Immundisolibacter sp.: one gene and its partner. The protein of the gene in region 1 binds, or shares a complex with, the protein of each later gene. Links are inferred from orthologs where the notes say so. Each region holds a gene or a part of one and is shown on either strand. Other genes may lie near its edges.

What was found. Proteins that work in one complex are often made in the same cells at the same time.
Region 2: the proteins of tsaE (region 1) and tsaD are in contact, whole or in part, in a crystal structure (PDB 6N9A), measured with the Thermotoga maritima proteins. The link is inferred for Immundisolibacter sp. from one-to-one orthologs. Residues at the interface, in WP_004082108.1 of Thermotoga maritima: Leu37, Gly38, Lys46, Lys57, Val59, Lys60, Ser61, Thr63, Phe64, Thr65, Leu66, Met67, Val69, Pro71, Tyr82, Arg83, Leu84, Asp86, Asp88, Phe89, Asp93, Ile128, Asp130, Glu131, Arg134; in WP_004082750.1 of Thermotoga maritima: Cys10, Asp11, Arg49, His50, Leu82, Gly84, Gly135, Gly136, Glu154, Thr155, Leu156, Asp157, Asp158, Ser159, Glu162, Asp165, Lys166, Arg169, Leu170, Tyr175, Lys213, Thr214, Leu217, Tyr218, Gln221, Arg222, Asn324.

What each region holds. Positions count from the first base shown.
Region 1 is NZ_JACIZD010000002.1:259,027-264,523, forward strand. Bases 14-3,013 are described here. They hold tsaE (tRNA (adenosine(37)-N6)-threonylcarbamoyltransferase complex ATPase subunit type 1 TsaE), read right to left. Parts: upstream 1,742-3,013; coding sequence 1,286-1,741; downstream 14-1,285. Other genes in these bases: H5U26_RS05030 (N-acetylmuramoyl-L-alanine amidase), read right to left, coding at 14-1,289; H5U26_RS05040 (NAD(P)H-hydrate dehydratase), read right to left, coding at 1,719-3,013. In the rest of the region: more of H5U26_RS05030, read right to left, coding at 1-13; more of H5U26_RS05040, read right to left, coding at 3,014-3,233; H5U26_RS05045 (site-specific DNA-methyltransferase), read left to right, coding at 3,529-5,154; H5U26_RS05050 (AAA family ATPase), read left to right, coding at 5,158-5,497. UniProt on the Escherichia coli protein: Required for the formation of a threonylcarbamoyl group on adenosine at position 37 (t(6)A37) in tRNAs that read codons beginning with adenine.
Region 2 is NZ_JACIZD010000003.1:21,351-25,420, forward strand. What follows is about bases 1-2,822. They hold tsaD (tRNA (adenosine(37)-N6)-threonylcarbamoyltransferase complex transferase subunit TsaD), read right to left. Parts: upstream 2,018-2,822; coding sequence 983-2,017; downstream 1-982. Other genes in these bases: moaA (GTP 3',8-cyclase MoaA), read right to left, coding at 1-975; rpsU (30S ribosomal protein S21), read left to right, coding at 2,152-2,382; H5U26_RS06105 (GatB/YqeY domain-containing protein), read left to right, coding at 2,388-2,822. In the rest of the region: more of H5U26_RS06105, read left to right, coding at 2,823-2,834; H5U26_RS06110 (TIGR02281 family clan AA aspartic protease), read left to right, coding at 2,855-3,511; GTP cyclohydrolase FolE2, read right to left, coding at 3,519-4,070.

The DNA.
Region 1 (5,497 bases):
CGCAGGCGTGGCTCGGTTTGCAGGTAATCGCGGATACCAGCCGCCAGTGCCCCGGCCAAGCGGCGGCGGAACTGCGAATCGGCCAGCTTGCGCGCCTCGTCGGGCGTGGAAATGAATGCGGTTTCGACCAGCACCGAGGGCACCTGCGGCGATTTGAGGACCATGAAGCCGGCCTGTTGCACGTCCGAGCGGTGCAGCTTGTTCACATCCGCCAGGCGATCCAGCAGGCGGTCGGCCAGGCGAAGGCTACTCTCGGTGGTCGCGTTCTGCGACAGGTCCAGCAGCACCGAGCGCAGCACCCGGTCCTGCCCCACGCTGGCCAGGCCGGGGTCCAGACCGGCCGCGTTCTCGCGCGCCGCCAGCAGGCGCGCCGCCTCGCTGGTGGCGCCATGCTCGGACAGCGCGTAGACGCTCGACCCGCGCGCCGTGCCCTTGGCCACGGCGTCGGCGTGTATCGACACGAACAGGTCGGCCTTGTGCTTGTGCGCCACTGCGGTGCGCTGGCGCAGCTCCAGGAAGCGGTCGTCGCTGCGCGTGAGCACGGCGCGCATGCCCGGCTTGGCGTTGATCTGCGCCGCCAGTTCGCGGGCAATGGCCAGCGTGACGGTCTTCTCGTACAGGCGCCCGGGGCCGACCGCCCCCACGTCGTGGCCGCCGTGGCCGGCATCGATCACCACCGTCACGGCGCCGGCCGACTTGGCGCGCAGCACCGGCGCAGCGGCGGCGCTGGGTACAGCCGCCGCCGTGGCAACCGCTGGCTCGGGCCGTGGAGCAATCGGCGCAGCGGGCTGTTTGCTGACCTGCGGGATGGGCTTGGCAAGCGCGACCGCATTGGCTGGCTTGGCAACAACCGGTGCCGAGGCCGGCCGGGACGTCTGTGCCGGCGCGCGTGCCACCACCGGCGCCGGCGCCGCCTTGCCGCCCAGCACGTCGATCTGCACCCGCGGCCCCTGGCCGCCGCCGGCCGGCAGCGTGGCGTGGCGCCACTGCACCGGCGCCGCCAGGTCGAACACCACCCGCAAGCCGCCGCCGGCCTGCGGGCCGCTGCGCACGGCGCGCAGCGTACCGCCGGGCGGCGCGGCCAGTGCGCCGCGCAGCGTGGTGGCCGGCAGGTCGACCACCAGCCGCTCCGGCGCCTTCAGGCTGAACACGCGCACCGCGGTGGGCGCGCTCAGATTCAGCGTCAGCCGCGTGCCGCCGGCCACCGGCGCGTACTGCACGCCGCGCAGCTCGCCCGCGAAACCGGCCAGCGGCGACAGCGCCAGCAGACAGATCAGGAGTTTTTTCATGCCAGGGATTCCAGGGTTCGCTCGCCGGCGGGGCTGTGCGCGCGGGCCTGCACCCGGCGGCCACTGCCGGCCATGTCGATGTCCAGTTCCAGGTCGGCCTGCGGCAGCCAGCCGGCGCCGCGCTCGGGCCATTCCACGAAGCAGACATGCCGCCCGTCGAACAGCTCGCGGGCGCCGATGTCTTCCAGTTCCTCGGCACTGCCGAGGCGGTACAAGTCGAGATGGCAGACCTCGCCGCGCGCCACGGCGTAGGTTTCCAAAATCGTGTAGGTCGGGCTGCGCACCGGGCCGGCGTGGCCGAGCGCCCGCAGCACGCCGCGCACCAGCGTGGTCTTGCCGGCACCCAACGGGCCGCGCAGGTAGACGCACAGGGATCCGGGCAGCGCCCGCGCCAGGCGCGCGCCCAAATCCAGCTGCGCCGCCTCGTCCTCAAGCACCCAGGTGCGCTCCATCGTCCATTCCATTGAGCAAGGGCGGCAAAGCGGCCGACACGTCACAGGCCAGCAGGCCGCGCTCGCCGCGGCGCGCCGCCAGCGCATCGGCGGCCGCCGCGTGCAGGCAGGCGCCCAGCGCCGCCGCCGCCAGTGCCGGCAGGCCCTGCGCCCACAGCCCGGCGATCAGGCCGGTCAGCACATCACCCATGCCGCCGCTGGCCATGCCCGGATTGCCATACGGCACCACGCCGACCGGTGCCTGGCCGTCGCACACCAGCGTGCCGGCGCCCTTGAGCAGCACCACGCCGCCGAAGCGGGCCTGCAGCGCGCGCACGGCGCCGTAGCGATCGGCCTCCACCTGCGCGGTGGTGATGCCCAGCAGGCGCGCCGCCTCGCCGGGATGCGGCGTCAGAATCCAGTCCGCGCGCCGCTCGGGCGCCGCGGCCAGCAGGTTCAGTGCGTCGGCATCCACCACCAGCGGCAGGCCGCGGCCGAGCGCCGCCCCAAACAGCGCGCGGCCGAAATCGCCCTGCCCCAGGCCCGGACCGAGCGCCAGCACGCTGGCGCGGGCCAGCAGCGGCGCCAGATCGGCGGCGCCATCCACACCGCGCGCCATCAACTCCGGCCGCCCGGCAAGCAGCGCCGGCACATGCGCCGGGCGCGTAGCGACGCTGGTCAGGCCGGCCCCGGCGCGGGCCGCCGCCTCGCCGGCCAGGCGCACCGCACCGCCGTAGCCGTGATCGCCGCCGATCACCAGCACGTGACCGAAATCGCCCTTGTGCGCGCCGCGGCGGCGCGGCGGCAACCAGGCCGCGCGCAGGCGCGGCAGGTCCAGCAACACCGCCGGCGCCGCGCCGGCCTGCGCCAGCGCCTGCTGCGGCACGCCCAGATCATCGAAAACCAGCTGCCCGCAACAGTCGCGCGCCTGGCCGGTGTACAGACCCTGCTTGCGGGCCACGAAGCTGACCGTGGCATCGGCCCGCACCAGCGCGCCCGGCGCCTGGCCGGTATCGGCGTTCAGCCCGCTTGGCACATCCAGGGCCAGCACCGGCCGGCCGCTGGCATCGATGGCGGCAATGGCGTCGGCCACCGGTCCGGCGGGCGGTCGGTCCAGACCCGTGCCCAGCAGTGCATCGACCACCACATCGGCCTGCGCCAGCGTGGCAACTGAAATACTTTCTTCGGCGCCGCCGCAGGCGATGAACCACTGCCGGGCCGTGTCCGCCTCGCTGCCGGGACGCGGCGGGCCGGCCACCGCGGCCAGGCGCACCGGCCACCCGGCCAGATGCGCCAGACGCGCCAGCACGTAGCCGTCACCGCCGTTGTTGCCGGCTCCGCACAGCACGGCCAGGCGCTGCGCCTGCGGCCAGCGGCCACGCAGAAACGCGAACGCAGCCGCACCGGCGCGCTCCATCAGCACGCTGCCACTGCACGCGGCTAGCTGCGCCGCGGCTCGATCGATCTGCCGCGACTGCGCAACCGAATAGAGTTTTTCCAGCGAAGACAACACGTTAAGAACGTCGTTTGATGCCCGGCCTGAAGAAGTCGACGCAAGCATACGCTTTTTTCGCCGTCGTCAACCTGCAAAACCACGCGGGGCTTGGCTTTTGGCCACTTCCGGTGGCGACGGACGCCGGCCACGCCACCGCGGGCGGAGCGCTGCTTCATAATCGCCAGCCGATTCGTCTGGCCCCGGGCCCGACCGGCGAGCCGCGGACCGGCCGACACCGCCCACGCGCGGGCGGTGGCCACCCAGCAGCCCCGGCCGGCAGCGTCCCGGCCCGCGCCCACCGCCGGAAACCCGCATGCCCACGCTGAACTGGATCGGCAAGGAAGCCGTCGTCAAACACCACAAGGACGTGCCGCTGCGCCTGCTGGAGCCGGTGCCGGGGCTGTCCTGCGGTGCGGCGGATGCCGGCACCGAAGGCGGGACGCCGAACAACCTGATCGTGCAGGGCGACAACCTGCACGCGCTGAAAGCCTTGCTGCCCCGCTACGCCGGGCAGGTGAAGTGCATCTACATCGACCCGCCCTACAACACCGGCAACGAGGGCTGGGCCTACAACGACAATGTCAACAGCCCGCAGATACGCAAGTGGCTGGGCGAGGTGGTCGGCCGGGAAGGCGAAACGCTGGACCGCCATGACCGCTGGCTGTGCATGATGTACCCGCGCCTGGTGCTGCTGCGGCAGTTTCTGCGGGACGACGGCGCCATCTTCGTTTCCATCGACGACAACGAAGTGGCGGCGCTGCGCTTGCTGATGGATGAGATTTTCGGGGCGAGGAACTTCGTGGCGACCGTGCTGTGGCAGAAAGTCTATTCGCCCAAGAACTCGGCACGTCATCTCTCTGAAGATCACGACTACATCGTCATCTATGCTGCAAACTCCGAGACGTGGAAGCCAAATTTGCTCGGCCGCAATGAATCGCAAGATGCTGCGTACAAAAACCCCGACAATGACCCACGCGGGCCTTGGAAGACAAGCGATCTATCCGCGCGAAATTTCTATTCTGATGGCACTTACTCGCTCACGACGCCATCAGGGCGCGTGATTGAAGCACCTCCAAAGGGTCGTTATTGGACGATCTCAAAGGAACGCTTCGAAGAACTCGATCGGGACAATCGCATTTGGTGGGGAAAGAAGAAAGATTCAATCCCCCAGTTCAAACGATTTCTCACCGACGTGAAAGACGGTGTTGTTCCGCAGACGATGTGGTTTTACAAGGATGTTGGCCATACGCAAGAAGCAAAGAAGGAGCTACTCGAACTGGTCGATTTCGATACCTCCGACGACGTTTTCATTACGCCGAAGCCAACCCGTCTGATCCAGCGCATCCTGCAGATCGCCACGGACAAGGACTCCATCGTCCTCGACAGCTTCGCCGGCTCCGGCACCACCGGCCATGCGGTGCTCAAGCAAAACGCCGCGGACGGCGGCAGCCGTCGCTTCATCCTGGTCGAGATGGACGACAACATCGCTCGCACCGTCACTGCCGAGCGCGTCAGGCGCGTCGCCAACGGCTACACCAACGCCAAGGGCCAGGCCGTCGCGGGCCTCGGCGGTGGCTTCCAGTTCTGCCGCCTGTCCGCCGAGCCGCTGTTCGATGCCGACGGCCAGATCCGCGGCGACGTGCGCTTTGCCCAGCTGGCCGAGTTCGTCTGGTTCGCCGAGACCGGTACCGGCTACACGGGCCAGGCCGATTCGCCGCTGATCGGCGTGCACGAGGGGCGCGCCATTTACCTGCTCTACAACGGCATCCTCAAGGATCGCTCGGTGGCCGGCGGCAACGTGCTCACCGGCCCGGTGTTCGACCTGTTGCCCCGCTTCGCCGGCCCGAAAGTGATCTACGCCGCCGCCAACCGCATGGGCGGACGCGCCGCGCGCGAGGGCATCACCTTCAAGCAGACCCCGTACGCGCTGGAGGTGTAAGCGATGAGCGATGAACTCAAAGTCATCATCATCGCCGGCCCGAACGGGGCGGGGAAAACCACCTTTGCCCGCGAGTTCCTGCCCAACGAGGCGGGCTGCCCGGTGTTCGTCAATGCCGATCTGATCGCCGCCGGCTTGGCGCCCTTTGCGCCGCAGACGGCAGCCGTGCAGGCCGCGCGGGTCATGCTGCTGGAATTGGCGCGCCACTTTGCCGCGCGCCAGAGCTTTGCCTTTGAAACCATGCTGTCCGGCAGGACCTACCTGCGCCACATTCGCGCGTGGCAGACGGCGGGGTACCGGGTGGAGTTGTTTTTTCTGCGCCTGAATAGCGCCGACGAGGCGG
Region 2 (4,070 bases), on another replicon or contig:
GATGACTTTTTCCGGCTTCTCGCGGAATTCGTGCCGCTCGGGCTTGAGACCAATGGCGGCGCGGATGGCTGTTTCCAGCTCCGCGTCGCTGGCACCGGCGCGCAGCATGGGCCGCAGTTCGTAGCGGTTGTCCTGGCCCAGGCACAGGTAAAGCGTGCCGTCGGCGGCCAGGCGCACGCGGTTGCAGGTTTCGCAAAAGTGCTGGGAGATGGGCGTGATGAAGCCGATGGTGGTTTTCGAGCCGGCCACGCGGTAGTAACGCGCCGGGCCGCCGCCGGGCAGGATGTCCGGGATCAGATCGAAACGCTCGGCGAGTCGCTCGCGCACGGATTGCAGGCTCAGGTACTGGCCGCCGGCGTTGCGACCGGTGTCGCCCATGGGCATGGTTTCGATCAGGCGCAGGGTGAAATCGCGCTCGGCACAGAACGCGACCATGTCCTCGATTTCGTCGTCGTTGACGCCGCCCATGGCGACCATGTTGATCTTGACCGGAGCCAGCCCCGCGGCGTGGGCGGCGTCCAGGCCGCGCAGCACCTTGTGCAGCTTGCCGCCGCCGGTGATCTCGGCGAACCGCTCGGGACGCAGCGAATCCAGGCTGACGTTGACGCGCCGCACGCCGGCCGTCTTGAGCGCGACCGCGTATTTGTCCAGCCGCACGGCGTTGGTGGACAGCGACAGATCGGCCAGGCCGGGCAGGGCGGACAGGCGCGCGGCCAGGTTCGGCAAATCGCGGCGCACCAGCGGCTCGCCGCCGGTCAGGCGAATGCGCTGCACGCCAAGGCGCACGAAGGCCGCCACCACGCGCTCGATTTCGCCAAAGGTGAGCCAGTCGTCCGGCTCGTGAAAGCCGTCGAAGCCCTTGGGCATGCAGTAGCTGCAGCGCAGGTCACAGCGGTCGGTGACCGACACGCGCACGTACTCGATGCGCCGCTGGAAAGGATCGGTCAGGGTGGGCGTGGGGGGGTGGCTGATCATCGCCGGACTATAGCAAGGCGGGCGCTTGGCTGGCCGCCGTCAGCTCCGCCAGCGGCCAACGGGCACGGGCGCCGCAGTCCGGTCCGGCCTGTTCGCCGGCCTGCAGGCGCAGGCAGCCGGCAAAGGCCACCATGGCGCCGTTGTCGGTGCACAGCTCGGGCGGCGGGTAGTGAACGGCAAAGCCGTCGCTGGCTGCGGCGCTGTCCAGAGCCGTGCGCAGGTGGCGATTGGCACTGACGCCACCGGCCACCACCAGCGCGCGCAGGCCGGTCTGCGTCAGCGCGCGCCGGCACTTGATCAGCAGCGTGTCGACCACGGCGTCCTCGAAGGCGCGGGCGATGTCGGCGCGGTGCTGCGGCTGCGGGTGCGCCTCGATCAGCAGGCGCACCTGGGTTTTCAGGCCGCTGAAGCTGAAATCGAGGCCGGGTTTGGCGGTCATCGGTCGCGGCAGGGTGAAGCGGTCGCTTCGACCATCCTGCGCCAGCGCGGCCAGCGCCGGCCCGCCGGGGTAGGGCAGACCGAGCAGCTTGGCGGTCTTGTCGAAAGCCTCGCCGGCGGCATCGTCTACCGACTCGCCCAGAATCGTGTATGCGCCCAGGCCGTCCACCTGTGCCAGCAGCGTATGGCCGCCCGACACCAGCAGCGCCAGGAACGGAAAGCGCGGCCGGCTGGCGGGATCCAGCAGCGGCGAGAGCAGGTGCGCTTCCATGTGATGTACGCCGACCGCCGGTATGCCGAGCGCGAAGGCCAGGCTGCGGCCGATGCTGCTGCCGACCAGCAGCGCGCCGATCAGGCCAGGGCCGGCGGTGTAGGCGATGCCGTCCAGCTGCGACAGGTCGGTGCCGGTCTCGGTCAGCAGCTGGCGCAGCAGCGGCACGGTGCGGCGCAGGTGATCGCGCGAGGCCAGCTCCGGCACCACGCCGCCGTGCGGTGCGTGCAGGCCGACTTGGCTGTGCAGCGTGTGGCCGAGCAGGCCGCGGTCGCTGTGGTACAGGCCAAGGCCGGTTTCGTCGCAGGAAGTTTCGAGGCCAAGGACCAGCATGGAAGGCGCAATCAGGATCGGCGGGCGGGGCGACTTTCGCCACAGGTGCAAGTGCAGCTAGAATCTAGCACTTTTCTTCATCCCGGCTTTGTGGGTTTTGTCCCGCGCCGGCTCCAGGTTTCAGAGGTCTTTGCATGCCGGTCGTTCAACTGCGCGAAAACGAACCCTTCGACGTTGCCCTGCGCCGCTTCAAGCGCACCTGCGAGAAAGCGGGGGTTTTGTCCGAATCGCGACGGCGCGAGTTCTACGAAAAGCCAACCCAGGAACGCAAGCGCAAGGCCGCCGCAGCGGTCAAGCGGCACCAGAAGAAAGTCTCCCGCGGCGGTCGCAGCGTGCGCCGCGTGCGCGGTGCGCGCCTGTCCTGAGCGCCGTGTCGCTCAAGCAGCGCCTTGACGAAGCCGTCAAGGCGGCCATGCGGGCCCGTGACCGGGACCGCCTCGGCACGCTGCGACTGATCACCGCCGCCATCAAGCAGCGCGAAGTCGACGAGCGCATCGTGCTCGACGACGCGCAGGTGCTGGCGGTGCTCGACAAGATGGTCAAGCAGCGGCGCGAGTCGATCGCACAGTTCGATGCCGCCGGGCGGACCGATCTTTCAGACAAGGAACGATTCGAGCTGGGCATCCTGCAGGAGTTCCTGCCGGCCGCGCTGACACCCGCCGAAATCGACCACTTGATTGCCGATGCCATCACCGCCAGCGGCGCGCAAGGCGCCCGCGACATGGGTGCCGTGATGGCGCTGCTGCGCCCGCAGGTGCAGGGCCGTGCCGACATGGCGGACGTCAGCCGGCGCGTGAAGGCGCGCCTCGGCGGCTGATTCGGCGCCAATTACCGGTCATGAAGCGTTTCATGCGCCGGATTTTTGCTCCCCTGGTAATCCTTGGCGCGGCCCTGTGCGGTAGCGCCGCGGCTGCGCCGCTGATCGAACTGCAGGCCGTGCTTGGACAAACTGCGGTGTTGCAGGTGGACGGCGCGCGGCGCACGTTGCGGGTCGGACAGACCAGTCCCGAAGGTGTGCGCCTGCTGGCGCTCGGCGCTGCCAGCGCGCGGCTGCAGGTGGACGGTCAAACGCACGAAGTCCCGCTCGGTGGGCGCGCCGGTGGGGCCTTGCCGACCGCGCAGACCGCAGCGGTGCGCATAGCCCGCGGTGACGGCGGCATGTTCCTCACCACGGGCACCATCAACGGCCAGTCGGTCGACTTCCTGGTCGATACCGGCGCGACGACCGTGGCCATGAACGATGCCACGGCGCGTGGTCTCGGTATCGACTACCGGGCCGGCAGCCGGGGATTGGTGGAAACGGCCAGCGGCATCACCGAAGCCTACGCGGTCACGCTGCGCGAGGTGGGTGTCGGCGCCATCCGGCTGCCGAATGTGCAGGCGGTGGTGATCCGCGGCGCCCAGCCGAGCCGTGCGCTGCTGGGCATGTCGTTCCTGTCGCGCACGCAGATCGAGCACGCGCAGGACGCGCTGGTGCTGCGCCGCAAGTATTGATCGAGGCTCAGCCCGCGCGGGCCGGCTTTTCGATCAGCGCGTAGGCCGAGTGGTTGTGGATGGACTCGAAGTTCTCCGCCTCCACCACGTAGCCGGCCAGGCGCTCGTCGTTGTTGAGCGCACCGGCGATGTCGCGCACCAGATCCTCGACGAACTTCGGGTTGTCGTAGGCATGTTCGGTGACGTACTTCTCGTCCGGGCGCTTTAGCAGTCCGTACAGTTCGCTGGACGCCTGCGCCTCCACCAACTCGATCAGTTCTTCGATCCACACCGGCGTGCGCAGGTGGGCAGTCAGCGTCACGTGCGTGCGCTGGTTGTGGGCGCCGTAGTCGGAAATCTTCTTCGAGCACGGGCACAGGCTGGTGACCGGGATCACCAACCTGGCGGTCAGGCGCTCGGCCTGGCCGTGCACGATTTCGCCGATGTAGCTGACCTGGTAGTCCATCAAGCTGGTCACGCCGGTGACCGGCGCCGCCTTGTTGACGAAAAACGGAAAGCTCATCTCGATGTGGCCGGCGCGGGCCTCCAGGCGCTCGCACATTTCGCGCAGCATCTGGCG